Regions from separate parts of the Nonomuraea sp. NPDC004186 genome, predicted to be linked through region 3. Evidence: riboswitches for the same ligand, from Rfam matches in the RefSeq annotation. Region 3 holds a riboswitch; each other region holds the start of a gene.

Region 1 (6,966 bases), on a different contig from region 3:
GTCCCCTCCTCCACTTCGCCGGCGCGGTCCTCAGGCGGCACGGCTGGTCCGTGCGGGAGGTCTGGTGGCAGTCTCCGGCGACCCAGGACGCGGGGGAGCTGGCCGGCTGGGTCATGGAGCAGGCCCGGCAGGCCCTCGACGGTGAGCGGGCCGAGCGCCTGCTCCTGGTCGGCAAGTCGCTCGGCACGTTCGCCGCGCCGCTGGCCGCCGAGCGGGGGCTGCCCGCGATCTGGCTCACCCCGCTGCTCAGGCATGAGGCCGTCGTCGAGGCGCTGCGCCGCACCGGGGCGCCCACGCTGCTGGTGGGCGGGAGCGCCGACAAGCTCTGGGACGGGGAGGCCGCGCGTGGGCTGGGCCACCCGTACCTGGAGGTCCCCGGCGCCGATCACGGCTTGGAGGCCTTCGAGGACCCGGTCCGATCGGTCGAGATCCTCAGGGACGTGACCGCGGAGATGGACCGGTTCGTGGCGGGCCTGCGATCGTAGGCATGCGCGCGCGAGCGATCTCCCGGGACGGCCTCGTCGAGGAGCTGGCCGAACGGGTCGCCGGACGGCCGGGGTGGGTGCGGATGGCCGTGGACGGGGCCGCGGCGGCGCGTCCCGGGACGCTGGCGGACGAGCTCGTCGCCCCGCTCCGGTTGCGCGGGCGGCCCGTGCTGCGCGTGTCGGCGGACGACTTCCTGCGGCCCGCGTCCCTGCGGCTGGAGCACGGCAGGACCGATCCGGACGCCTTCTACGAGGACTGGCTCGACGTCAAGGCGCTCCGGAGGGAAGTGCTGGAGCCCTTGGACGAGGGCGGCTCGGGGCGGGTGCTGCCGCGGCTCTGGGACAGCCGCGTCGACCGGGCGTACCGGGTGCCGTACGAGGAGCTGCCCCCGGGCGGCGTGCTGATCGTGGACGGGACGCTGCTGCTGGGACGGGGGCTGGCGTTCGAGGTGAGCGTGCACGTATGGCTTTCGGCGGGGGCGCTGGAGCGCGGGACTCCCGAGGACGAGCGGTGGCGGCTGCCCGCGTACGAGCGGTACGAGCGTGAGGCCCGCCCCCAGCGCTCGGCCGACGTCGTGATCAGGGCCGATCATCCCCGCAGACTCGCCGTCATGACCCGCGACGCGTGATGCTGGAACACGGAACGTGAGCGGCGCAGACTGGGGCGATGATCCCCAGTCACTGGTACAACATCGTTCCCGACCTGCCCGCCCCGCCTCCGCCGCCGCTGCACCCGGCGACGCGCGAGCCCGTGGGGCCCGACGACCTGGCGCCGCTCTTCCCGATGGAGCTGATCGGCCAGGAGGTGAGCGGTGAGCGGTTCGTCCCGATCCCGCAAGAGGTGCTCGACGTCTACCGGCTCTGGCGGCCGACGCCGCTGATCCGGGCGCGCCGGCTCGAGAAGGCCCTCGATACGCCGGCCAGGATCTACTACAAGTACGAGGGGGTCTCGCCCGCCGGGTCGCACAAGGCGAACACGGCCGTACCCCAGGCGTACTACAACGCTCGCGAAGGGGTGCGGCTGCTGACCACCGAGACGGGCGCCGGGCAGTGGGGGTCGGCCCTGGCGTTCGCCTGCTCCCAGTTCGACCTCGAATGCCAGATCTGGATGGTGCGCGCCTCGTACGACCAGAAGCCGTACCGCCGCTCTCTCATGCAGGTGTACGGCGCCACCGTCCACGCCAGCCCGTCACCCGTCACCGGCTCGGGCAGCAAGGTGCTGGCGGACGACCCGGACTCGCCCGGCAGCCTGGGCATCGCGATCAGCGAGGCCGTCGAGGTGGCCGCCGCCACGCCCGACGCCCGGTACGCGCTCGGCTCGGTACTCAACCACGTGCTCCTGCACCAGACCGTGATCGGCGAGGAGGCGCTGGAACAGCTGCCCGAGATGCCGGACCTGGTCATCGGCTGCACCGGCGGCGGCTCGAACTTCGCCGGTCTCACCTTCCCGTTCCTGCGCGAGAAGCTGGCCGGGCGGATACGGACCGTGTTCAGGGCGGTCGAGCCGGCCGCCTGCCCGTCGTTCACGCGCGGCGTGTACGCCTACGACTTCGGCGACACCGCGGGCCTGACGCCGCTGCTCAAGATGCACACGCTGGGGCACGCGTTCATCCCCGACCCGATCCACGCGGGCGGCCTGCGCTACCACGGCATGTCGCCGCTGCTGTCGCACATGTACGAGCTGGGCCTGTTCGAGGCGGTCACCCGCGCCCAGAGCGAGTGTTTCGAGGCGGGTGTCCGCTTTGCCAGGACCGAGGGCATCGTGCCCGCCCCGGAGCCCACGCACGCGCTCGCGGAGACGATCGCCGAGGCCCTGCGGTGCAAGGAGAGCGGTGAGGAGAAGGTGATCCTGACCGCGCTCTGCGGCCACGGCCACTTCGACCTGGGCGCGTACGACCGCTACCTGGCCGGGCACCTGGAGGACTACACGCTGCCGCAGGACCGCATCGAGCAGGCCCTGACCGAGCTGCCGGGCTGAAAGCGGGGTGGCCGCCGAAAGAGGCGGCCACCCGGTCAGCGCGCCGTGGGGCGCTTGCCGTGGTTCGCCTTCTTCTTCTTGCGTGCCTTGCCCTTGCGTGAGCGCCTGGCCATAAGCTCGCCTCCGGTGATCGGGCCGATGATCGGCTACGCCACGAGCCTCCCCGCCCGTGCTGACCAGCGCAAGCGCAGCACGCGAACTAACATTCCCCAACAATTCCGTGTCATAATTTGGTGGAATCTGTTGGAAGGAGCGGGCGTGCTCGCACAGCAGCGTCAGCAGACGATCCTCGAACGCGTGCGCAGCAACGGCGGCGTCCGGGTCGCGGACCTGGTCCGCGAGCTGGGCGTATCCGACATGACCATCCGTCGGGACCTCGAGGTGCTGGCCGAGCGCGGGTTGCTGGAGAAGGTGCACGGCGGCGCCACCGCCCTCGGCCCCGGCTCCACCGAGGAGCCGGGCTTCACCGCCAAGTCGGCCCGCCAGCAGCAGGAGAAGGAGGCCATCGCGCGCCGCGCGGCCGGCCTCGTCCGGCCGGGCACGGCCGTGGCGCTCTCGGCGGGCACCACCACGTGGGCGCTGGCCCGCCACCTGATCGCCGTCCCCGAGCTGACAGTGATCACCAATTCGATCCCCGTCGCCGAGGTCTTCCACCGCAACCCGCGTTCCGACCGCACGGTCGTGCTGACCGGCGGCGTGCGCACGCCGTCCGACGCGCTGGTGGGCCCGGTGGCCGTGGCCGCGATCCGCCGCCTGCACGTGGACACGCTGTTCCTCGGCGTGCACGGGATGAGCGTGCGGGCCGGGTTCACCACCCCCAACCTGCTGGAATCGGAGACCGACAGGGAGCTGGTGGCGGCCGCCAACCGGCTGGTCATCCCCGCCGACCACACGAAGTGGAACACGGTCGGCATCAGCACCATCGCCGAGCTGACCGAGGCCGACGTGGTCGTCAGCGATGCGGGGCTGCCTGAGGACGCACGCATGGAGCTGGCCGAACGGGCCGGAGAACTGATCATCGCGGAGGGCTCGTGAAGCGCACCATCACCCACCTGGCCGACGGTCGTGAGCTGATCTACTTCGATCAGCGGGACGACGCCGACCGGAGCGCGATCGACCGGCGGGTGCTCGACCCCCGGCCGGTGGCCTCCGAGCTGCGTTACGACCCGCTGACCGAGGAGTGGATCGCGATGGCGGGGCACCGGCAGACGCGCACGTTCCAGCCGACCGGTTCGGCGAGCGAGTGCCCGCTGTGCCCGTCGTCGGAAACGCGCTCGTCGGAGATCCCGGCGTACGACTACGACGTGGTGGTGTTCGAGAACCGATTCCCCTCCTTCTCCACCAATTTCGGGACTTATACAGACGCGGGGGGTCTGAGTGAGGTCCGGCCGGGAGTGGGGCGGTGCGAGGTGGTCTGCTTCACCTCTGAGCATTCGTCGTCGTTCTCCCAGCTCTCCGACGGCCAGGTGGAGCTGGTCATGGAGGCGTGGGCCGACCGGACGGCCGAGCTGTCCGGGATCGAGGGCGTGGAGCAGGTGTTCTGCTTCGAGAACCGGGGCGAGGAGATCGGCATCACGCTGGCCCACCCGCACGGCCAGATCTACGCCTACCCGTACGTCACGCCCAGGACCAGGCTCCAGCTCGCCGCCGCCAGGCGCTACTCGAAGGGGAACCTGTTCGCCGACGTGCTGGCCGCCGAGCGGGCCGCGGGGACGCGCGTGGTGGCCTCCAACGAGCTGTGGACGGCGTTCGTGCCGGCCGCCGCGCGGTGGCCGTACGAGGTGCACATCTACCCGCACCGGCAGGTGCCCGATCTGGCCGCGCTGACGGAGGAGGAACGGTCGGCGTTCGCACCCCTGTACACCTCGGTGCTGCGGGCCTTCGATGACCTGTTCGGCGTGGTGATGCCGTACATCTCGGCCTGGCACCAGGCGCCCGTGCGGCAGGACCGCGAGCTCGGCTACCTGCACCTGGAGCTGTTCAGCATCAGGCGGGCGCCGGGCAAGCTCAAGTACCTGGCCGGGTCGGAGTCCGCGATGGGGGCGTTCGTGAACGACGTGCTGCCGGAGGAGGCCGCCCGGATGCTTCGATCACAGGTAGATCACTATTAGATTTCTAATGGGGGTCGCGTTACTCGTGATCTACCACTAACATCCCTTTTGTGCCTGGCCGTAACAGCAGGCACACGCCTAATCCCGGGCGAGTCGCCCGGGAGCCGGGGACCCATCCGCACCTGGGGTGAATCCACTTCGGTGGTAGGGCACGCAGCTCCCAGCCCGAACCCGTCAGCTAACCCGGCCGGCAGAGGGAGAGGAACATCCACGTGGCGGCTCCGTCCCCCGCGACTCTTGCCATCGGCCTCGTCACCGCCGCAGCCGTCGCCCTCCTGCCGGCGACCGCGGCCTCGGCGGCCCCCAAGCCGTCGGAGGCCGCGCTCCGCGCCCAGCTCAAGCAGCTCAACAGCAAGATCGACAAGCTCATCGAGAAGTACAACCTCAAGCGCGTCGAGCTGGCCAAGGCGCAGGCCGCCGCCAAGGCGGCCAAGGAGCGGCTGGCGGCCGCGGAGAAGACGCTGGCCGCCGCCGAGCAGCGGGTCGGCGACCTCGCCAGGATGCGCTACCAGAACCACGACCCGTCGCTGCCCTCCGTCCTGATGGTCCAGAACGGCGGCGGCGCCGCCCTGCTCGAACAGCTGACGGCCGAGCAGCAGGCTCTGGTCCAGGGGGTGGCCAAGGCCCGCGACGACAAGAAGAAGGCCTCCGACGAGGCCGCCGCGCTGGCCACCCAGATCGGCGTGGACGCCAAGGACGTGACCGAACAGCGCTCCGAGGCCGAGGACATCATCGACGACATCAGGAAGAAGCTCCAGGACCTCGTGCCGCTCGGTCCCGGCCGCAAGTCCGACGGGAGCTGGGCACCGGAACTGCCCTCGGGCTCGGACAACATCACGGCCCGTACGCGGCTGATGAAGGCGGAGCTGGCCAAGAACTTCAAGCTGCCGTACACGGTGGGCTGCTTCCGCTCGGGCTCCAGCGGCGAGCACCCGCTCGGGCGCGCCTGCGACTTCATGATGAGCACCGGCGGCACGATGCCCGCGGCCATCAACAACGCCCTGGGCGACCGCATCGCGGACTGGGCGCTCAAGAACAAGGGCAAGCTCGGCGTCAAGTACGTGATCTGGAAGCAGCGCATCAACATGGGCTCGGGCTGGCGGGCCATGTCGGACCGCGGCAGCGTCACCGAGAACCACTACGACCACGTCCACATCTCGATGTACTGAGCTGGATAAGGTCGGACATCATGACTGACACCCGAATCCCGCCCGCTCTCACCGGCGACGAGCGGACCACGCTGAACAACTGGCTCGAATGGCACCGCGGCACCCTCGCCGTCAAATGCGCGGGCCTGTCGGACGATCAGCTGCGCCTGCGCTCCGTCTCACCCTCGACCATGTCCCTGCTCGGCCTGGTCCGGCACATGGCGAACGTCGAACGATCCTGGTTCCGCCGCGTGCTGAACGGCGAGGACCTCCCCAAGCTGTGGGACAAGGACCGCGACAACGACGCCGACTTCAAGGAAGTGGACGCCGCCTCCGTCAAGGAGGCCTTCGTCACGTGGGAAGAGGAGGTCGCCCGCGCCCGCGCCATCTCGGACGCCAGGCCGCTGGACGCCGTCGGTGACCACAGAGGCCAGGAATGCACCCATCGCTGGATCCTCATCCACATGATCGAGGAGTACGCGCGGCACAACGGTCACGCGGATCTGCTGCGCGAGCGCATCGACGGGGTGACCGGAGAGTGACGGGACCGATCAGGGCTCGGTGCGGAACAGCGCCCACACGGCCTTGCCGCCGCGGGCCAGCGGGTCCCAGCCCCAGCACTGGCTGTAGGTCTCGACGATGTAGAGGCCGCGCCCGTTCTCCGAGATGAAGTCCGGCTCCTTGGGGCGCGGCACCTCGTCGCTGGGGTCGGCCACCGCCAGCAGCACGTGCGGCTGTACGCGCATCAGCAAGAGCTCGATCTCCCGCCGTCCCGCCGCGTACATCGCGTAGCGCACCGCGTTGGTCACGAGCTCCGACACCACCAGCGCGGCGTCGTCGCTGAGTTCGTGCAGGCCCCAGCCCTTCAGGGTCGAGCGGGTCACGTCCCTGGCCGTCTTCACGGAGTCGGCCTGAAAGGGCAGCGGGCACGAGGTCGTGTACGGCTTGCCACCCATGAGCAGGTGGTCGAAGCCCACGTCACGGGTGATTTGCAATGCATCGGCAGTGGCCAGAGGATCCTCCACCATGCTGCCGATACCTCCCCGTTCCGCCCGACTTAGTGCATGTTTGGCCCAATATGCACTAAGCCATCATGGGTCACGATCGCTGCACCTGCAAGACCCAAATGCACGTGCACTTGCATTGTGCAGTAGCAAGCGGCGTTTTGGGGCATAACTCTGCTAATCGGACACGGGGTTGAGACCTTGTCATACCCGGCAATGTGGTGTCACTGTGTGTGCGGA
Region 2 (6,966 bases), on a different contig from region 3:
TACGACGAAGGCGTCAGCCCGGACGGCAAGGCCGACGCAGGACTGCTGTTCGCCTCTTACCAGGCCGATGTGACCCGCCAGTTCGTCCCCATCCAGCGGCGCCTGGCCGAGGCCGACCTGCTGAACGAGTGGACCACGCCGATCGGCTCGGCCGTCTTCGCCATCCCGCCGGGCTGCGACCCCGACGGCTGGATCGGACAGGGCCTGCTGACATGAAATCGACCCCCAACGCGCCGTTCTTGCCTTTGAAAAGGTTCACCATGATTCATCGCTCCTTGCCCATCCGCCTTCTCGTGCTACTGGCGATCACGCTCGCCGCGGTCGCCGGTTTCGGGGCTCCGGCGTTCGCGCACGCCGGGCTCAAGTCCAGCGATCCCAAAGACAACTCAACCGTGGAAGAGGCGATCTCCAGCATCGAGCTGGTCTTCACCGAGGACATCAACAGCAAGTACGTGACGGTGGTCGTCACCGGTCCCGGCGGCGCGAAGGTCGCCGACGGCAAGCCGGAGGTCAAGGGCGAAACCCTGACCCAGGCACTGAAGCCGGACCTGGCCAACGGACGCTACGCGATCGCGTTCCGGGTGGTCTCCGCCGACGGCCACCCCGTCGCCGAGGAGCTCCACTTCACGCTCAAGGCTCCCACGCCCGAACCCACCCCTACCGACACGGCCAGCGTGAGCGCCTCGCCTGAGCCGAGTGCGGCATCGGCGCTGCCGCCGTCGCCGACTCAGGTCACGGCCACTCCTGCCGCCGCCGACTCCACCGGCAACGGCGGTGGAACATTCCCGGTCGTCCTGCTCGTGGTGGTCGCGCTGGTGGTCGTCGTCGGCGTGTCCGTCTTTGTAGCAGGCCGAAAGCGCGCCGGCAGCTCGAAAGCATGACGACAGCGCCCGTGCCTCAGGGCACGGGCGCTCCCAGTCCGACACGAGCATCAGGAGCTGATCCCGGCGGCGGCGCGAACGCTGCTGTGGATACGGGTGCTCAACCCGCTCGGCTCCTAAACCCTGGCCTTCCTCGCGGTGCTCACCGGCCCCGAGCTGGCGCCTCGCCGCCCTGGCGAGCTTCGGGATCGCCGCGCTCACCTCTGGATCGGAGCGTTCCTGCTGGACCGGCTGCCCCCGCGGACCGTGCCATCCCAGGCGCGGTAGTCCTGGTGGGCCTGGCGTTCGAGCTGTACGAGCCCGCCACCCAGGAGCTTCTCGCCCGCGTCACCACGGGAACGCGGCGCCTACAGGTATACGCCCTGCTGGGGGTCTGTTTGTCGGCAGGCAGGGCGATCGCGGGCCTGGCAGCCGCGGGGGTCGCCCTGGCCTTCCTCCCCCGCGGCGAGGAACGCACCGCCGCGCCAAGTCGGCGCTGGCGCCCTCCCGCTCCCTTGCTCCGGCTGACACTCGCCAGCACCCGCGTTCGCGACGGGCTCGCTGGCAGTGATGATGTTCATCCCTCTGGCCCTGCTCGAACGCGGCGCTCCCTCCTGGGCCCCCGGCTCACCGACCGCGGCGGCCTATCTCGCCTCCACGGCCGCCAACGGGTTGCTGCATGGTTGCAACAACGACTCCAGACGACAGTAGGCAAGGTTGAATGCCTTCCCCGAGGCGGTGACGTTGCCCGAGCCGGGGCCAATCTCACATGGTTCCCTCAGGCTTGGAGGGCTTGGGACGGCGGTGCGAGTGTCGCCGGTCGATGATGACCAGGCTTTGCACGATGCCGTACGGATGGAGGGCGAGGTCGAGTCCGCCGGTGACGGCAGCGATGCTCTGGCGCGGCCGGCGAGCCTGCGGGCGGAACTGGTGGTGCCGAACGCGCTGATGCCGCGCCTCCCGCAGCCCTGACCTGCTCCAGTACGGGAGTCACATCCCGAGGCCAGGCATTACGCGAAAGACAGTCGGCGGCCCTTGAACCGCGGGTGCTTGGTCTCCCAGTATCGCCAGCCTTCGACCCTGGCGGGCACGTTGGCGATTCCCGAATCGATCCGGACGCGGCGGCACGTGCCAAGGACGGCCCAGGCCGACCACCCGATGCGGTAGCCGAAGACGCGGTACGACAGGTTGCCGTACATGCCCTTGCTGACCTTTCTCTCATATTCGTGTCCGCCGAAGACCTTGTGCGCTTCTTGAAGAGAAGAAAACCCCATCCTTCGCAATTTGCGAACCAACTCGCCGGTGCTGACCTCAGCTTGCCTGTCGTTAAATCCCTCGATGGCGGCGCGCACTTGGTGCTCCCGTGTGATCTCCACCTTCATTGACCCACCGGGGCCGTCGATGTAGCGGGTGCGGGGCACGAGGAAGTTCCTCGGTGAAAGCCGATCGGCTCTGATGAAGGTTCGCGGTGAGCACCGGCCGCGGCCAGGGTCGAGGCTGTCGTCCTGGTGGTCGACGCTTTCTGCGCGCGCCGAGAGAGGCAAGGCAGCGGCCATGACCATCGACAGGCAGCCGCCCATGGTCGACATGGTCATTCTTCTGGCGGAGCGACGCACCTTCGGCCTACCAGGAGCGACTACGGCTACTTTTCGGGGAATTGGCGTGGACATGTACCATTCCTTCCGAAATACGAGCCGTGATCGCGACCGCCCGGCAGGCCGGAGAGCGGCGCTCTTCGCCCGCCGAGCGAGCCGACGAGACTCGTACGATGCTTCCAGCCGCCGTCAGCCGCTCCATGACGCCACGCCGCAGGCTTATCCCATTCAGGGGAAGAGCCGGTGAAAAGTATGAAGATCAAGTCGCCTGTCTACACAGATGCTCCCGATACCGAGCCATGCCCCATTGGGACCAGGCGACCCCGAGCGACGCAACGAAGGTCAGCATCCCGGTGATCTCGAAGAAGGCGTCGTGAGGGACCTCGAATTTCACCGGAAACAGGCGGCGCAGGGATTCCTCGGAGGCGCCTACCAGGTGAAGCACCTGCTTGGCCGTATGGTTGTAGGCCCCTTCGACCTCGACGGGATCGCCGCCACCCGGCAGCTCTCCCGGACCGCGCCCGACGTCAAGATCCTCATCCTCACCACGTTCGAGCAGGACGACTACATCTTCGGCGCCCTGCGTGCCGGCGCCTCCGGCTTCCTTCTCAAGCGCGCCCGCCCCGAGGAGCTGATCGCGGCGGTGCACGCGGTCGCGGCGGGAGACGCGCTGCTGTCGCCGTCGGTCACCCGCCGCGTGATCGACCGCATGGCCCGGCAGCCCGCCCCGGACCTCGCCGACCAGGCCAGGCTCGACGCGCTGACCCCACGCGAGCGCGAGACCCTCGAACTCGTCGCCCGCGGCCTGTCCAACCGGGAGATCGCCGCCGCGCTCGTCGTCGAGGAGTCCACGATCAGGACCCACGTGAAGCGGATCCTGATGAAGCTGGGCCTCCGCGACCGCATCCAGGCCGTGATCTTCGCCTACGAGACCGGCATCAACCGCCCCGGCCACACCGCCGGGACAGCACGGGAGAGTTCCGGGCCCGCTTGACCCAGCCGAGCAGAAGCGAACGGGGACGCGTCGCAAACCTTTACCTGGCTCCGAACCTGCTACCGGCAAGGCGTTTCGGGCCCGATACACCGGAGATCGGATTTGTCCCGCTTGCAGCATCCATGGGGAGATATATACCTTTACGTACCTGTGATAAGCGCAGTGACCAACCTTTCCGTCGCTGCGTTGCCGTTTCGTTGACCAGACCGTACGCCGCCCCCAGCGTCGCGTACGGCCGCCGAATCCGCCCCCTCGCGGAACCGGGGACCCATTCTCTTCGGGGTGAATCGGACGCCAGCCCAGGCTGCGCCCGTAGGGCACTTCCACGCCCGAACCCGTCAGCTAACCCGGTAGGCGGCATGGAAGCAAGGAGTCAATACCCTCATGCTCAAGCCCCGGCTTGCCGCACTCGCCCATTCCCTCAAGAGCCACCGCGCTCTTCCCGCCAAGCACCTGAGCCTCGCCATCACCGGCGCGATCCTGGCCGGGACCGCCGCCCTCACGGGCGCGACCGGCACCGCGCTCGCTTCGACCACCGACCACGACGCGCGGCACGAAGCCAAGCAGGGGACCAGGGCGTTCACCTACGGCGTGGACGTCTCCAGGTACGAGTCCCAGTACGACTGGGCTGCCAGCCCGGCCCAGTTCGGCATCATCAAGGCCACCGAGGGCACGTCCTTCCGCGACTCCTCGTTCGCCCGCCACTGGCGCGAAATGGGCAAGAAGGGAATCGTGCGGGGTGCGTACCACTTCGGCCACCCCAGCAACAACCCCATCGCCGAGGCGGAGTACTTCCTCGCCATGGTGAACTCGCAGCCCGCCAAGGCCGGCGACCTGCTGGTCCTGGACCTGGAGACCACCGACGGCAAGTCCGTGGCCGAGGTCAACACCTGGGCCAAGACCTGGCTGTCGCACGTGAAGGCCAAGACCGGAATCACCCCGATGATCTACAGCGGCTGGAACTTCGCCAACACCTACGGCAAGGGCCTGGCCCAGTACCCCCTGTGGGTCGCCCACTACAGCAAGGCCAAGGGCGCCATCACCCCGCCCGCCGACTGGAAGTCCTGGGCCATCCACCAGTACACCGAATCCCCCATCGACCAGAACGTCTCCGCGCTGACCCCCGCCCAACTGCGCGGCCTGGGCCGTCCTGCCGCCTGAGCTGCGGCGCTACCGGGTCTCGCTGATCTCCCTGGTTTCGTTGTCAGGCGGGCCGCGCCGGTACCTCGGGTGACGAGAGCGTGGCGAGCACCGGCCAGGCCTGTTCGGCCTGCAGCGGATCCACGGGCAGCACGTGTCGGGCCCACCAGTTCGCCGCCTGCGGCAGCGGCGAGGGCTCGATCAGGCCGGGGGCGTAGTCGTCGAAGGGTGGATCGTAGATGTATCCGGTGATCACGCCTTGTCCCCGCAACGCTTCGATGGCACGCTCGCGGTTCTCGACCAGCAGAGGCACCCGGAACAGCGGCTGGTCGATGTGATCCCGTACGGCAGGGGCGGCCATGGGGAGACCGGCAAGGCTCGCCACTCCTGCCAGGCGACGTTCCCTCCGGCGGTCCATCACCTGCATCCTGCGGAGCGCGTAACTCTCGGTCAGGCTGCCGGGCCTCGCGCGGTAGTGGTGGTTGTCGGCGCGGATCCAGGGATCCAGCGCGCCGACGCCCGCCGCCGATGAGGCCAGACCGCCCAGTCTCGGGGCGAGCGCGGTACGTCGTAGCTCGATGCGGTGGCCCTGTCGGCTTTCCAGCAGCCCAAGGGCGTGGGACATGTGCCACGCGGGCAGGGACAGCAGGGTCCCGGCCAGCGTGTTGCGGGCGATCGTCTTCAGCAGGGCGGCGAGTTCCACCGTGCGGTACCGGGGAGTGCTCCAGCGCTCTCGCATTTCCAGCAGAGCCGGCCGCTGATGCGGCGACGACAGGGCGATCATGCCACCGGGTGCCGCGCCCGCGTGCTTGGACAGGCTGAACACCCCCGCCGCGCCGAAGGTGCCGACGGGAACGCCGCCGACGGTGGTCTGCAGGGCGTGGGCGGCGTCCTCGATCAAGGGGATCCGCCGTTCGGCGCAGAGCCTGCCAAGAGCATGGACGTCGTCGGGCAGGCCGTACAGGTTGGTGGTCAGCACCCCGTCGAAGTTCAGTTCGTCGATCCGGGTGGCGTCGATGTTGCCGCTCTGCCGGCACACCGGCGCCATGATCGGTCGAAGCCCGGCGGCGAGCACCAGGAACAGGATCTCGTCAGCCGTGATCGGTGACATCAGCAGGCGCTCGCCCGGAGCCATCAGGTGCTTCAGGACCATGAACAGGCCGAGCCTGTTCGACGGCACGGCGAGACAGTCTCGTCCGAGACGAGCGGCGAATTCCGTTTCCAGGTGCTTGAACATTCCCGTCACCGTGGTCACAACAGCACAAGCAGCAAGCTGGCATGGTGGGTAAGAGTGGGTGAGATGGCGCTTCCCGTGGCCATCCAGGCGCCGCTGAGCAGCACCGGACCCGTGATGCGGTTGTCCGGTGGGCTCTGTCCGAGCAGGGCCTCGACGCGGCGGGCGATGTGAGAGCCGGTCAGGGAAGGAAATGTGCGGGCTTCCCCTGCCGGCTGTGCCAAGGCGACTCGGGCGATCGTACGCGCCGTCAGCTCGCGGTCTCCGACTGCGGCGGCGGCCTGTTCATCGGCCCAGCGTTCGATGGCGAAGCACAGTGCCCGATAGGGGTAGATCAGCGCAGGGAAGATCCTCGTGGCGATGATGCCGGCCATCAGATAGAGATGATGGCCGTACTGGATGTGCGCGGCCTCGTGACGGAGCACCACTTCCAGCTCCCGCCGGGACAGCATGCTCAGCAGCCCTTTGGAGAGGATCACTCCTCCACGCCTTCCCGGTACCGCCATGGCGAAGGGGCGCTCGTCGGCCACCACGCCCGTGCCCAGCGCCTTGGCATCCCGCAGGTCCCGGTGCCAGCGTGCGACGGCATGGATGACGGCGCCGCCCATGATCAGCAGGAGCACGATCACCACACCGGCGACAGCCGCGGGGACCTGCCCGTGGCCGATGAGGACGCGGCCCATCACGGTGGCTTTGGCCGCCGTCAATGTGCCTATCGCGATCATGACGACGAAGGCGAGCATGCCCAGCACGGTCAGGGCCGTGGCTCCGATGAGAAGGATCAGCAACCGGGCGTGCCAGGCCGGGTGCATGCGCGGCTGCCGCCAGGCCATCAGCGTGCTCGCCATGGTGAGCAGCGCGACGGGAAGGTAGATCTCCAGATTCACCTGCCGCTCCCGGATCCGTCGAGCAGCGCGCGCAGGGCCGCCTCCTCATCAGGGCTCAGACCGTGGACGAACTGGCTGAGCACCGCAGACGGGTTGCCCTTCGAACGACACGGGCTCGGCACCGGCAAACCGATCGGGGCCGGACTCACCGACGCCCAAGGCGCCATCCTGGCCCCCGAAGCCGACCTCGACGTACCGTCCCTGCTCAAAGCCTGCGGACTGAACGTCTGGGAATTCGACCACCTCGACACCTACC
Region 3 (6,966 bases):
ACAGGGTCTCGCTGGACATGCCGTTCTCGGCGGGTCTGGACACTTCGGACACCGAGGCGCTCGCCCCGACCCTCCCGCGCAGCCAGCGGGCCAGGCTGTCGCGCAGTTCCACCAGGTCACGGGTGGAGGTGCGGATCTCTTCTGCCATGGTCGGCCTCCTGGGTGAACACCCGTCCCGGCTCAGTCGTACATCCCCAACCAAGCGCTTGTCTAGACAGAGGTGGCCGTTACGGTCAGGTACGCGGCAGCCGTACCCTTGTCTGAAAGGGCATGTCACGAAGGGACAAGTGGGATGAGTTCAGCGGGTGAAGGCCTGTCTCGCCCGCTTCCCGAGCAGGTGCGGCTCAATGTCGTCGATCTGGCGTCCCAGGTCCTCGGGACGATGCCCGCTGCCTCCATACCGCCGCCCCTTCGCGGGATCGCCAAGTTCGACCCCCGAAAACGCGCCAAACTCGGCAGCGCGCCCATCGCGGCGCAGCTCGAGAACGACAAGAAGTTCCGCGAGCTGGTGGCCGAATCGGTGGAGGCCGGCTGGCCCGAATTGGTGGCGTCCCTGGCCGAGGGAAATGTCCCACCGGCCGCCGACCCCGTGCTCGTGGCCGCGGCCGCCTACCTCACCCGACCGCCCGGCTGGGCGGAGATGATCGAGGTCGCCCGTACGGACCTGGTGCAGTCGGCCGTGGCGGCCGAGGGATCGGAGCGCGAGGAGGTCGTCAACCGGCTCCGCGAGCAGCTCGCCGCGCAGAAGACCGCCGCCAAGGAGGAGGCCGACCGGCTGCGCGAGCAGATCAGGGCGGCCCGGGCGGAAAATTCTGATTTGAGGCGCAAGCTCCACGACGCCCGCGAGCGGGCCAAGGCCGCGGTGCAGCGGGCCGAGGAGATGGAGCACGCGGCGGAGGACGCCAGGTCGGCCGCCACGGTCGCGGGCACCGCGGGCGAGTCCGAGCTGCGGCGGCTGCGTGAGCGGCTGGCCGACGTGGAGAAGCAGCTGGAGGCCTCGCGCCGGGCCGCCCGCGAGGGCAGGAGCATCGAGGACGCCCGCATCCGGGTGCTGCTCGACGCGCTGCAGGACGCCTCGGCCGGGCTGCGCAGGGAGCTCGCCCTGCCCACGATGATCAGCCGGCCCGCCGACTCGGTCGCCGCGGTCACCGGCGAGCGGCCCGGCGTCCGGGGGGTGCCCGCGCGGGCGCTGGCCGACGACGACCCGCAGCTCCTCGACCAGCTCCTGGCCCTGCCGCAGGTCCACCTGATCATTGACGGCTACAACGTGACCAAGACCGGCTACGGCACGCTCACCCTCGCCGACCAGCGCACCCGGCTCATGACCGGGCTCGGCGGGCTGGTGGCGCAGACCAGGGTCGAGGTCACCGTCGTGTTCGACGGGGCCGAGCTCAACTCCCCGGTGCAGGTCGTGGCGCCGCGCGGGGTGCGGGTGCTGTTCAGCCAGCCGGGGGAGATCGCCGACGATCTGATCCGCCAGCTCGTACGCGCCGAGCCGCCCGGCCGGGCCATGGCCGTGGTGTCGTCGGACCGCGAGGTGGCCGAGTCCGTCAGGCGGATGGGAGCCAGACCCGTTCCGTCTGGCTTGCTGCTGCGCAGGCTGGGCCGGGCCTAGATTACCTGCACCCCTTACGTGCGGATTTGCCGCGCCGTGCCAGGGATATTACGAATTGGGCGGATAACGTGTGACCTCACCCGCCACTTCTGTACTATTCGCCCCAGATATCATCCCTGGGAGGCGACACAGTGAGGTTTGGCAGGGTGCCGGTGGCCGCGGGTCTCGCGTTCGGGCTGGTCCTGTCTCCCATGGGAGCCGCCGTCGCTGATCCCCGGCCCACCCTCGGACAGGCCAAGGCCAAGCTCGACAAGCTCAACGACAAGGCCGACAAGGTCGTCGACCGCTTCAACACGGCCACCGAGCGGTACAAGGCCGCCAAGGGCGCCTACACCAAGCTGAACGACCGCTACAAGACCAAGCTGGCGACGGTCGCGGACCTGCGCGCCCAGGTGATCGGCATGGCCGTCGACAGCTACAAGCTCGGCACCGACGTGACCTCCCTGCCCGGCCTGGTGAGCGCGGACCGCCCCGACGACTTCCTGATGAGCCTGGCGCTGGCCGGGCAGCTCTCGCGGGAGCGGGCGGAGAAGCTGGCCGCGTTCGACCGGGAGAACCGCGGGCTGAAGGTCGAACGCGACAAGGCGGAAGAGGCGCTGGAGGCGGCCGACCGGGAACGGGACGGGGTCGAGAAGGAGCGTTCGGAGATCATGAAGCTGATCTCCGAGCAGAAGAAGCTCCTGAAGAAGCTGGGCGCCTACAACCCCGGCAACCCGAACAGCGTCGGCATCCAGTACACGGGCCCGGCCTCGGGCAACGCCGCCGCCGTCCTGCGCTTCGCCTTCGCCCAGGTGGGCAAGCCGTACGTGTTCGGCGGGACGGGTCCGGGCGGCTGGGACTGCTCCGGCCTGACCCAGGCGGCGTGGCGCGCCGCGGGCGTGTCACTGCCGCGCACGACCTGGCAGCAGTGGGCCTGGGGCGCGAGCCGCAAGGTCTCACTGAGCGCCCTCCAGCCGGGGGACCTCATCTTCAGCTCGAGCTTGGGTCACGTCAGTATCTACGCCGGCGACGGGAAAATCGTTCACGCGCCGCAGACGGGCGACGTGGTCAAGGTCGTCAAACTCTCGGCGTACGGCGGCCGCCTCGTGGGCGCCATCCGCCCGTAGCTACGACGCCGGATCGTTGATCGCATCAGCCGAACGAGGTTCGGCTGATGGGCGATGGGAACGATCCAGCGCGCCTGACGAGTCGCAACAAGTGTGACAAACGCGACATTTGGGGCCTGACAAACGGGCGCGAAAACAAATGTGAGCAGCGTCACATTTCGGTAACGGAACCTGGTGTTCCAGCAGGGATTTCCCTCCTTACTGACTCCACTATCTGATCTTTACAAGCGGTGTTCCGCTTTGCCGATCCTTGACCCTTCGGCGTAGCTTCTGGCGACGTCGCGGTGAACAAGCCATGTCCCCCGCGAACCCGCACCGGTCTTTCCCGGTGTGAGACAGATAAAGATCCGCTGGTCAACCGCCCAAATGTCCCCATATCAACACATTGGTCGGGACGGTTGGCCTGCCGAATCCGTGCAGCCAGGAGGCACGGAGCCGGGGACCCAGCGATCCCAGTTCCCCAGGGATCAGGGGGTGAATCGGCGCGCACATCGCGCCGTAGGGCGACTTCCAGGCCCGAATCCGTCAGCTAACCCGGCAGGCATTCGTGGAAGAGTCAAGGAGAAATCCTGTCTACCTCCCTGCATAACCCCCGTCTGTCCCGCATTGCCCTGAGTGGCGTAGCGCTCACGATGACCGTGACGGCCGGAGGTGCGATCCTCCATGCCCCAACGGCTCAGGCGGCCACGACCGATTCGGCTTCGACGACCAAGGCGGCCGCAACCGCCGGAACCTCGAAGACGACCTCGGCCGCGGCGCTGAGGGCGGCCAAGGTCGCCCGTCAGAAGGCGAAGGCCCGCAAGGCTGTCGTCGTGGCCAAGAACCAGGTCGGTGACCCGTACCGGTACGGAGGCACAGGCCCTGGTTCGTTCGACTGCTCCGGCCTCGTCCAGTACGCCTGGAAGAAGGCCGGGGTGAAGCTCCCACGCGTGGCGGCCAGCCAGTTCGCCCGCACCAGGAACAAGGTCTCGTGGCGGAACCTCCGGCCCGGCGACCTGATGTTCTTCAGGGGGCTCGGCCACGTGGGCATGTACGTCGGCAAGGGCAAGATGGTCCACTCGCCTCGGACAGGCGAACGGGTACGCATCGACAAGCTGAGTGAATGGCGGCGGGCGTCGTTCGTCGGCGCTGTTCGTCCCGGCATGTGAAGAAGCCCCGCCCGGCTCCTCCGGGCGGGGCTCTCCCATTGTCACTTTCATTTTTTACGGCGGAGCACGGGCGGCACCACCCGCCGCACCTGGCTGAGGGCCTCCAGGAAGACGCCCGCTGACCCGCACAACGCACCCACCGCCACGGCACCCCCTCAAAACAGCCACCCCACCCACTCACCCACACCGCCCGCCTTACGGCTCCCCGCCTTACGGCTCCCCGCCTCACGGCCTCGCGCACGTGGCCCCACAGCCCCCAAGCCTCGGCCCCACGGCCCCACGACGTCACGGCCCCACGACCTCACGACCCTCAGCCCCACGACCCTCGGCTTCATGACCCTCGGCTCACGGGTCACGGCTCACGGGCCAGGCTCCCCGTCCGGTGGCGCGCGGTGTGCGGTCCTCTGGCGCGCAGCCACCGCATGCGGTGCGGGTGGACGGCTCTCACGGGCGCGCGGTTCGGGGTGCGGAGTGGCCGGTCATGGGTCGGCGGGCGGCTACGATCGGGCATCGTGTCAGGGCAGGTGAGTCGGCGGGCTGCGATCGTCTCCGTCCTGCTTCTCGCCGTCGCCTCCGCCAGCGCCCCCACCCCCGATTCCCCCATCCTTCCCGCCGGAGTCCGCGGACCGTGGGGTGACGGCGAGGTCGTGGCCCGTGGGGCGCGGTCCGTGGTCGTCGGCCGGCGCACCGCACCCGCCGAGCTCGGCGACATCGCACGGAGGGCTGATCGGGCGGGGCAGCGGGTGTCGGCCGTGCTCGGAAGGTCAGTACGACCGCTCGTAGTCGTTCCTTCGTCCGCCGTCGAGGCGGCCGGGCTGGCCGGGGTGGGGCGGGTCGACGGGCTGGCGGCGGTGGCCGATCGCGGGCGTGTGATCATCGTCCCCGAGTTCTTCGCCAAGCTGAACTCCACCGGCAAGGACGTCGTACTCACCCACGAGCTCACCCACGTCGTCGCCGGCACCGACCGCCTGCCCCCATGGCTCTATGAGGGGTTCGCCGACTACGTCGGCTACCGCGACTCCGGGCTCCCTGTGAGTACCGCGGCCGCCGAGCTCGCCGCCGAGGTGCGGGCCGGGAGGCTGCCGAGGGAATTGCCCGGACCTGCGGCTTTCGCGGCTGACGGGCGGGACTCCGTCCGGCTCGCCCGGGCGTACCAGGAGGCTTGGCTGGCGTGTCGCTTCCTGGCTGACCGGTTCGGTGAGAGGACGCTGGTGAGGCTCTACCGTGACGCCCGCGCGGGCGGCGTAGACCGAGCACTCGCCGCGCTCGGCCTCTCCGCGGCCACGCTGACGGCACGGTGGCGCGACTACGTGCGAGACCAGCTCGCGTGAGGGGGAGGCAGATGAGCGAACGGCGGAACGTGGACGACGCGTCGCAAGAGGCGTCGAAGGAGGGTGAGGAGGCCGGAGGCACCGCGGCTCTGAGTGGCGAGGCGCGCGGTCACGGTGAGAGCGCGTCAGTAAAGGGGGAGGGCGTCAGCCCGGTGTCCGGGGGTGGCGCGTCCGCGAAAGGGGAGAGCCCGGGGCTGGTGTCCGGGGGTGGCGCGCCCGTGAAAGGGGAGAGCGCGGGGCCGGTGGCCGGCGGTGGTGTGTTCGTGAAGGAGGAGAGCGGCGGCGGAAGGCGGGGGCATGGTGAGGGTGTGTCCGTGAACGGGGGAGGGCCACCGGAGTCCGACGGCGAGCGCCGGCTGAGGCGGCAGGCGGCGGTGGCGGCCGTGCTGCTCGGCCTGGTGATCGCGGCCGTGGCCGCCTTCAGCACCCCCTGGCACCTCCTGACCTCCGGACCACCCGACCCGGCCCGCGACTTCACCGCCGCGCAGATCGCCAGGTCCGAGGCGTTCGACGCGGCCAGCACCCTGCCCGCCTACCTCTCGCTGGCCCTCATGCTGATCATCGCCGGGCTGCTCGTCGCCACCCCGCTCGGCGTGAAGCTGGTGGCGTGGCTCAAAGGCTCCTGGTGGGTCCGCGTGGTGCTGGGCGTCGTGGTCATCACCCTCTTCACCCAGCTGATCAAGCTGCCGATCGCCATCTGGGGCGAGACGCTGCTGCGCAGTTACGGCCTGTCCATCCAGACCTGGGGGTCCTGGGGAAGCGACCGGCTGAAGAACATCGGCGTCGACGCGTTCATGCTCAGCCTGATGCTGCTGGTGCTCGTGGCGCTGGCCCGCAAGTTCAGGCGGTGGTGGATCCCGGCCGCCGTGGGCGCGTTCGCGCTGACGGTGCTGGCGTCGTTCGTCTACCCGGTGGTGTTCGAGCCGCTGTTCAACGACTTCACGACCATGCAGCAGGGCCAGCTCCGCACCGAGCTCCTGGACATGGCCAAGCGGGACGGCGTGCCGGTCGAGGACGTGCTGGTCGCCGACGCCTCCCGCAGGACGACGGCGCTGAACGCCTACGTGTCCGGGTTCGGCGCCACGCGCCGCATCGTCGTCTACGACACGCTGCTCAAGGCCCCGAAGGCCGAGGTCGAGCTGGTCGTGGCGCACGAGCTGGGCCACGCCAAGACAGACGACGTGCTCTACGGCACGTTCATCGGCGCCCTGGGCGCCGCGCTGGGCGCGATCCTGCTGTTCTGGGTGTTTGACCTGGTACGCCGCCGCACCGGCGTCACAGGCCTGGGCGATCCGCGCGCGGTCGGCGCGGTCATAGGCCTGATGACCTTCGGCTCGCTGCTCATGAGCCCCGCCGAGAACCTGATCAGCCGCCAGATCGAGGCCAGGGCCGACCTTCACGCGCTGGACCTCACGCACGACCCGGCCACGTTCATAGCGATGCAGAAACGCCTGGCAGTCACCAATATTTCCGACTTGTCGCCGGATGCGGTGGAATATGTGCTCTATGCGTCCCATCCTTCCAGCCCCGAGCGCATCGCGATGGCCCGTGCATGGGCCAAGCTGAACGGCGTCCCCGTGCAGTGACACGCGCGGTGACAAGCGCGGCGGCCGGCGCGACGCCGGGTGCGGGGCCCAAGGTGCTGGTCGTCACGAACGACTTCCCGCCCAGGCCGGGCGGCATCCAGTCGTTCGTGCACGGCCTCGCGCTGCGCACGCCGGGCGTGGTCGTCTACGCGCCCGCCTGGCCGGGCTGCGAGGAGTTCG
Region 4 (6,966 bases), on a different contig from region 3:
CAGGAAGAACTAGGCGCGGCGGCCGGGCCCTCGCGGACCCGGCCGTCCCCACTAGACGATCTTGTGGATCCAGTTGTGGGCGTCGGGGCGGGCGCCGTACTGGATGCCCACCAGCTCCTCGCGCACCCGCATCGTCACCGGGCCGGGGTTGCCGTCGGCGACGCTCCAGGAGCGGTCGGCGCCCTTCACCGTGCCCACCGGCGTGACCACGGCCGCCGTGCCGCACGCGAACACCTCGGTGAGCTCCCCGGACTCGCATCCGGCCTGCCACTCGTCGATCGAGATGAGGCGCTCCTCGGTCTCCAGGCCCAGGTCGCCGGCCAGCTCCAGGATCGACTCCCTGGTGATGCCGGGCAGCAGGGTGCCGGTCAGCGCGGGGGTGACGAGCTTGTCGCCGAAGACGAAGAACAGGTTCATCCCGCCCATCTCCTCGACGTACTTGTGCTCGTGAGCGTCCAGCCACACCACCTGGTCGCAGCCGTTCTCCACGGCCTGCCGCTGCGCGACGAACGCGGCCGCGTAGTTGCCGCCGCACTTCGCGAAGCCCGTGCCGCCGGGGGCGGCCCGCGTGTACTCGGTGGACAGCCAGACGGAGACGGGCTTGAGCCCACCCGTGAAGTACGAGGCCGCCGGGGAGGCGATGACCATGTACTTGTACGACTTCGACGGGTAGTTGACACCGAGCCCCGCCTGGGTGGCGATCATGAAGGGGCGCAGGTAGAGGCTGTGACCCTCGGTCGTGGGCACCCATTCCCTGTCGGTCTGGACGAGGAGCTCGAGCGACTCCACGAAAGCCTCCTCCGGCAGCTCCGGCATGGCCATCCGGAGCGCGGAGCGGTTGAAGCGGGCGGCGTTCGCGTACGGGCGGAACGCGACGATCGAGCCATTGGCCTGGCGGTAGGCCTTGAGCCCCTCGAACAGCTCCTGCGCGTAGTGGAAGACCGAGGTGGCCGGGTCGAGCGAGAGCGGGCCGTACGGAAGGAGCTTGGCGTCGTGCCAGCCCTGCCCCTCGGTGTAGTCGATCGAGACCATGTGATCCGTGAAGGTCTGCCCGAAGCCGGGGTTCGCCAGTACCTGCTCCCGCTCGGCCGCGGTGCGAGCGTGGTCGGATAGCTGCACGTCGAAGCTGAGCTTCTGAGCGATGGTCATGACGTCGGTCCTTCTCTCTGCGAATCTGCCCAAATCTACAAGAAATCTGCGGATCGGTGCTGGTGAGCGGGCGCTGCCCGGAAGGCAGTCCCGGTACTTCCTATTGTCTCGCTATATGGGATGGCAAGCGGCCAATGCGGCGATCAGCCCTTTTGGACGCAAAAAAGCGCCTGGCGGCCCTCGTCGGACCACCAGGCGCGTTGGGGGCTAGGCGGTCCTAGCCGGATACTCGCGCGGTGATGTCGTCACCGATCTCGTGGGTGGTGCGGCCCGCCCAGCCGGCCAGCCGCTCGAGGATGTCATCGGCGACCGCCTGCTCGACCTTGGCCGCCTCGGTGTGCAGGCCCAGGTGGTCGAGAAGCATGGCGACGGACAGGATGGTCGCGGTCGGGTCGGCCTTGCCCTGGCCGGCGATGTCGGGGGCGCTGCCGTGCACCGGCTCGAACATGCTCGGCGCGGACCGCTCGGGGTTGATGTTGCCGCTGGCGGCCAGGCCGATGCCGCCCGCGATGGCGGCGCCCAGGTCGGTGATGATGTCGCCGAACAGGTTGTCGGTGACGACCACGTCGAACCGTTCCGGCTGGCTCACGAAGAACATCGAGGCCGCGTCGATGTGGCAGTAGTCGGTCGTGACGTCGGGGTATTCCGCCGCCAGGCGGTTGACCGTGCGCTGCCACAGGTCACCGGCGAAGGTGAGGACGTTGGTCTTGTGGACGAGCGTCAGCTTCTTGCGCGGCCGCGTGACGGCCTTCTCGAACGCGTAGCGCACCACGCGCTCGACACCGTAGGCGGTGTTGAGCGACTCCTGGGTGGCGATCTCGTGCGGGGTGCCGCGCCGCATGGCGCCGCCGGTGCCCGCGTAGAGGCCCTCGGTGCCCTCGCGGACGACGATCATGTCGATGTTCTCCGGCGGCGTGTCCGCCAGCGGGGTCTCCACGCCGGGGAACAGCTTGACCGGGCGCAGGTTGACGTAGTGGTCGAACTCGAAGCGGAGCCGCAGCAGCAGATCGCGCTCGAGGATGCCCGGCGGCACGCTGGGGTCGCCCACGGCGCCGAGCAGGATCGCGTCGTAGCCGCGCAGCTCTTCGAGCACGGCGTCGGGCAGCGTCTCGCCGGTACGGTGATAGCGTGCGGCTCCCAGGTCGTAGTGAGTGGGCTCGATCTTCGTGCCAACTGCCTCCAGGACCTTGAGCCCTTCGGCCACGACCTCGGTGCCGATCCCATCGCCGGGGATGACGGCCAGACGGATGTTACGCGACTCCATGGGCGGTACCTTACCGCGTCGTCTCGGCTGACGAACACTTCATCTCATCTTTCGGACGCCCCCTTTGTCCGGTATTGCGGTTCTTTGACCGTTTCGTTAAAGTCACCGACCAGCCTAATCCGCGCGCCGTTGCGTGGAGTCGGGGACCCACATTCCCCCTGGGGCGAGTCGGCATCCCCATGCCGTAGGGCTACTTCCAGGCCCGAGCCCGTCAGCTAACCCGGCCGGCCGTATGGAAGGACAGACCCCTGTCTCGAATCGCCATTGTCCTGGCGGCGGGCGCCGCCGGGCTCATGCTGGCCTCCCCAGCCCATGCCTCGTCCAAGCTCGACGACCTCACCACCCTGACCGGCGGCCAGATCAAGGAAATCCAGGAGAAACAGGCTCCGAAGCCCGCCTGGAAGGTCGCCATCAAGTTCGCCATGAGCAAGCGCGGCACCCCGTACGTGTGGGGCGGCGCCAGCCCGAGCGGATACGACTGCTCCGGGCTCATGCTCAGGGCGTACGAGCACGCCGGAATCGAACTCCCCCGCACCGCCGCCGAACAGTACGGCGCGTTCACCAAGAAGATCGCCTGGAAGGACCTCAAACCCGGCGATCTGGTCTTCTTCCACGGCCTCGGGCATGTCGGGATGATCTCCCGGCCCGGCTACATGGTCCACTCGCCGCACACGGGTGACGTGGTCAAGGAAGAGCGCCTGACCTCCTGGCGCAGAGACTCCTTCGTGGGTGGCGTCCGCCCCGACCGCAAGGGCGTACGCCTCTGGTCCAAGCTCCAGGAGCAGCGCGACGAAACGCCCACCACCCTCACGGCCACCCTGTAGGAGGCTGCGGCGTCCGCCTCCCCACGCGACGGTCAGGGGAGGCGGGCGTCGAAGATGAGCTCCCAGGCACGGGTCCTGGCGCGGGCCACCGCGCCCAGCAGGACGCCGCTGTCCCCCAGCGTGCTGGCCACCACCGACGGCCGCAGCGGGCCGAGCTCGGCGATGCGGGCCTCGATGGACTCCCCCAGGAGGTCCAGGTTGCGGCCCACGCCGCCGCTGAGCACGATCACCTCCGGATCCAGCACGGCGGCCACCGCCACCAGCAGGCCGCCGATGCGGCGCCCCTCGGCCTCCACCACCGAGCGGGCCACTCTGTCGCCGGAGGCCGCCGCGGCGAAGACCTTCTTGGCCGTCCGCAGGCTCAGGCCGGCGGCGCGGGCCGCGCGGACCACTCCGGGCGCGGCGGCGACCGCCTCCGTGGCGCCGTGGGCCAGGGCGTCACCGGCCGGCGGCGCCGGGTCCTCGGTCGCGGGCAGGTACGAGACCTCCCCCGCCGCTCCCCGGGCGCCCACGTACAGCTCACCGTTGATCACGATGCCCATCCCGACGCCGGTGCCGACGGACACCAGCGCGAAGTTGGACGTGCCGCGCCCCGCCCCGTGCGTGTGCTCGCCGACGGCGGCCAGGTTGATGTCGTTCTCGATGACGAGGTCGACCTCCATCTCGCCGCGCAGGCGCTCGGCCAGGTCGGAGCCGGGCAGGTTGGGGGCGAACTCCAGGCGGCCGAGCTCCGGGTCGTACACGCCGGGCGTGCCGACGACGGCGCAGGCGATGTCGGGCCAGTCGACGCCGGCCTCGTAGGCGGCGGCCCGGCACAGCTGTCCGACCAGGAGGGCCAGTTCGGCGGAGGTGAGGGCGGTGTTGCGCCCGTCCCTCCGGCCGGCGAATTTCCCGCGCAGGTCGGCGACGGCGACCCTGATCCAGTCACGCCCGATGTCGACGCCGGCGACGTGGGTGGCGGCGGCGTTGACGTCGTACAGGGACGTGACCGGCCCCGGGCGGCCGGAGACCTCGCCGACGAGGTGAACGAGCCCGTCCACCTCCAGCCCGGCCAGGGCCGCGGACACCGTGGGCTTCGACAGGCCGGTGATCTTGGCGAGGTCGGTGCGCGAGGCGGGGCCGTGCTCCTGAAGATGGTCGAGCAGGCGGCGCTCGTTCAGCACTCGCAGCATCCGCGGATTACCCAGGTCGCCCCGCATCTCACCCTCCTTGAGGAAACAGAGCCTAGCCAACTCGCCTGATAGTAAATTACCTTTCTTACCAAGCACAGGGGCGGCACATCCGGAAGGACGAAGTGCGATGCACCGAGCATGGCGATCAATCCCTGTCGCGGCGGTCCTCCTGGCCGCCGCCTGCGGAAACGCCGGGAACAGTGCCGGAAACGGCACCGGCGCCACCACCACCACGACCACGCAGAACCAGGGCGGCAAGACGATCGCGCTGTTCCTGCCCGAGTCCAAGACCACCCGGTACGAGGCGTTCGACCGCCCGCTGTTCGAGGCGAAGGTCAAGTCGCTCTGCCCCGACTGCAAGATCCTCTACAGCAACGCCGAGCAGGACGCCCCCAAGCAGCAGCAACAGGTCGAGGCCGCGCTCACCCAGCAGGCCGACGTGCTCGTGCTCGACGCCGTGGACGCCAACGCCGTGGCTCCCCTGGTGAACCAGGCCGAGCAGAAGAAGGTCCCGGTCATCGCCTACGACCGGCTGATCTCGGGGATCGACTACGCGTACTACGTCTCGTTCAACAACGTACGGGTGGGCGAGATGCAGGGCCAGGCCCTGCTCGACGCCATGACCGCCAGGGGCACGGCGGCGAAGGGCCAGATCGTGATGATCCACGGCTCCCCCACCGACCCCAGCTCGGCCGACTACAAGAAGGGCGCCAAGAGCGTGCTGGACGGGAAGGTGAAGGTCGGCAGGGAGTTCGACACGCCGGACTGGAGCCCCGACAAGGCGCAGCAGGAGATGGAGCAGGCCATCACCGCGCTGGGCAAGGACACCATCACCGGTGTGCTGTCCGCGAACGACGGCATGGCGGGCGGCGCGATCGCGGCCATGAAGCGCGCGGGCTACAAGCAGCTCCCGCCGATCACCGGCCAGGACGCCGAGCTGGCCGCCGTCCAGCGCATCCTCACCGGCGAGCAGTACATGACCATATATCTGGACATCAGGGCGGAGGCGGAGAAGTCCGCCGAGCTCGCCGTCGCCGTCGCCAAGGGCGAGCAGCCCACCGCGCCCGCCAAGGTCAACAACGGCGCGGCCGACATCCCGGCGTTCCTCCTCGACCCCATCCCCGTCACGGCCGACAAGGTCAAGGACACGATCGTGAAGGACGGCTTCTACACCGCCGCCCAGCTCTGCACGGGCGAGGTCAAGGCCGCCTGTGAGAAGCAGGGCATCGAGTAGATGCTCTCGGCGACAGACATCTCCAAACGGTACGGGGCGGTCCAGGCGCTCGACGGGGCCCGCCTGGACCTGCGCCCCGGCGAGGTCGTGGCCCTCATGGGCGACAACGGCGCGGGCAAGTCCACGCTGGTCAAGGCCATCTCGGGGGTCGTGACGCCGGACGCCGGCACGATCACCGTGGACGGCTCGCCGGTCAGGATCGCCAACCCGCACGACGCGCAGGCCCTCGGCGTCTCGACCGTCTACCAGGACCTCGCGCTCTGCGAGAACCTCGACGTCGTGGCCAACCTCTTCCTGGGCACCGAGCGCCGCCGCGGCTCGCTGCTGCGCCACATCGCCATGGAACGCGCGACCCGCGACCTCCTCGGCCAGCTCGACGTGCGCATCAGGGACATCAGGGTGCCGGTCGCCATGCTGTCGGGCGGCCAGCGGCAGTCGGTGGCCATCGCCAGGGCGCTCATCGGCGAGCCACGGCTGGTCATCCTCGACGAGCCCACGGCGGCCCTGGGGGTCGAGCAGACGGCGCAGGTGCTGGCGCTGATCGGGCGGCTGCGCGAGCGCGGGCTCGCGGTGCTGGTCATCTCGCACAACCTCGCCGACGTACGCGCGGTGAGCGACCGCGTGGTGGTGCTGCGGCTGGGCCGCAACGCCGGTGAGTTCACCACGGCCACCGCCTCCCAGGAGGAGATCGTGGCCGCGATCACGGGGGCGGGGACATGACCGACACGCTGGTACGCAGCCCGTACACGCCGAAGGTCGCCGTCGAGCGGCTGCGCCAGGGGGACGTCGGCGCATGGCCGGTGGTCGGCGGGCTGATCGCGATCGCGATCGTGTTCAGCACGCTCAACGACCGCTTCCTGTCCCCCGAGAACCTCACCAACCTCGTGCTCCAGATGGCCGCCACCGGCACGATCGCGCTCGGCATCATCATGGTGCTGCTGCTCGGCGAGATCGACCTGTCGGCGGGCTCGGTCAGCGGCCTGTGCGCCACGATCATGACGATCGTCCACGTCAAGCAGGGCTGGAACCCGCTGCTCGCCATCCTCCTGGCGCTCGCCGTGGGCGCGGCGATCGGGTTCCTGCACGGCCTGATGCTGACCAAGCTGCGGATGCCGTCGTTCGTCGTGACGCTGGCCGGGCTGATGGGCTGGCTGGGCCTGCTGCTCTACCTGCTGCGGCAGGGCGGGACGATCAACCTGCCGTTCACCGGCTTCATCTCCAAGCTGAGCGACACCTGGCTGCCGGGCTGGCTCGCGTGGACGGTCGCGGCGGCCCTGGTGGCCGTGTCGGCGGGCGCGTCGCTCGCGGTCAGGAGGCTGCGGC

The links. Region 3 has a riboswitch for cyclic di-AMP ahead of ACWEPL_RS39455 (C40 family peptidase). Riboswitches for the same ligand answer to the same signal wherever they lie in the genome.
Region 1: it holds a riboswitch for cyclic di-AMP, as region 3 does, so the genes downstream of both, ACWEPL_RS58780 (coiled-coil domain-containing protein) here and ACWEPL_RS39455 (C40 family peptidase) in region 3, are expected to answer to the same signal.
Region 2: it holds a riboswitch for cyclic di-AMP, as region 3 does, so the genes downstream of both, ACWEPL_RS50140 (glycoside hydrolase family 25 protein) here and ACWEPL_RS39455 (C40 family peptidase) in region 3, are expected to answer to the same signal.
Region 4: it holds a riboswitch for cyclic di-AMP, as region 3 does, so the genes downstream of both, ACWEPL_RS02055 (C40 family peptidase) here and ACWEPL_RS39455 (C40 family peptidase) in region 3, are expected to answer to the same signal.

The regions. Positions count from the first base shown of each region.
Region 1 is NZ_JBSGFQ010000158.1:8,228-15,193, forward strand. Features, by position in the region: gene ACWEPL_RS58750 (hypothetical protein) at 1-485, shown strand, start outside; gene ACWEPL_RS58755 (uridine kinase) at 488-1,114, shown strand; gene ACWEPL_RS58760 (TrpB-like pyridoxal phosphate-dependent enzyme) at 1,153-2,463, shown strand; gene ACWEPL_RS58765 (50S ribosomal protein bL37) at 2,499-2,576, opposite strand; gene ACWEPL_RS58770 (DeoR/GlpR family DNA-binding transcription regulator) at 2,722-3,498, shown strand; gene galT (galactose-1-phosphate uridylyltransferase) at 3,495-4,574, shown strand; cyclic di-AMP (ydaO/yuaA leader) riboswitch at 4,640-4,781, shown strand; gene ACWEPL_RS58780 (coiled-coil domain-containing protein) at 4,787-5,743, shown strand; gene ACWEPL_RS58785 (DinB family protein) at 5,764-6,264, shown strand; gene ACWEPL_RS58790 (ATP-binding protein) at 6,274-6,750, opposite strand.
Region 2 is NZ_JBSGFQ010000101.1:30,013-36,978, reverse strand. Features, by position in the region: partial or broken gene ACWEPL_RS50170 (Dyp-type peroxidase) at 1-216, shown strand, start outside; gene ACWEPL_RS50165 (copper resistance CopC family protein) at 213-881, shown strand; gene ACWEPL_RS50160 (hypothetical protein) at 1,431-1,571, shown strand; gene ACWEPL_RS50155 (hypothetical protein) at 1,698-1,832, shown strand; gene ACWEPL_RS50150 (hypothetical protein) at 1,871-2,449, opposite strand; gene ACWEPL_RS50145 (LuxR C-terminal-related transcriptional regulator) at 2,829-3,449, shown strand; cyclic di-AMP (ydaO/yuaA leader) riboswitch at 3,676-3,821, shown strand; gene ACWEPL_RS50140 (glycoside hydrolase family 25 protein) at 3,834-4,610, shown strand; gene ACWEPL_RS50135 (DegT/DnrJ/EryC1/StrS family aminotransferase) at 4,654-5,826, opposite strand; gene ACWEPL_RS50130 (M56 family metallopeptidase) at 5,841-6,710, opposite strand.
Region 3 is NZ_JBSGFQ010000063.1:9,066-16,031, reverse strand. Features, by position in the region: gene ACWEPL_RS39470 (phosphotransferase family protein) at 1-148, opposite strand, end outside; gene ACWEPL_RS39465 (NYN domain-containing protein) at 293-1,615, shown strand; gene ACWEPL_RS39460 (C40 family peptidase) at 1,747-2,721, shown strand; cyclic di-AMP (ydaO/yuaA leader) riboswitch at 3,116-3,280, shown strand; gene ACWEPL_RS39455 (C40 family peptidase) at 3,354-3,869, shown strand; gene ACWEPL_RS39450 (hypothetical protein) at 4,394-5,200, shown strand; gene ACWEPL_RS39445 (M48 family metallopeptidase) at 5,212-6,786, shown strand; gene ACWEPL_RS39440 (glycosyltransferase family 4 protein) at 6,795-6,966, shown strand, end outside.
Region 4 is NZ_JBSGFQ010000002.1:90,497-97,462, forward strand. Features, by position in the region: gene ACWEPL_RS02040 (O-methyltransferase) at 1-13, shown strand, start outside; gene ACWEPL_RS02045 (branched-chain amino acid aminotransferase) at 52-1,149, opposite strand; gene ACWEPL_RS02050 (3-isopropylmalate dehydrogenase) at 1,367-2,413, opposite strand; cyclic di-AMP (ydaO/yuaA leader) riboswitch at 2,515-2,658, shown strand; gene ACWEPL_RS02055 (C40 family peptidase) at 2,707-3,237, shown strand; gene ACWEPL_RS02060 (ROK family protein) at 3,270-4,436, opposite strand; gene ACWEPL_RS02065 (sugar ABC transporter substrate-binding protein) at 4,537-5,643, shown strand; gene ACWEPL_RS02070 (ATP-binding cassette domain-containing protein) at 5,644-6,363, shown strand; gene ACWEPL_RS02075 (sugar ABC transporter permease) at 6,360-6,966, shown strand, end outside.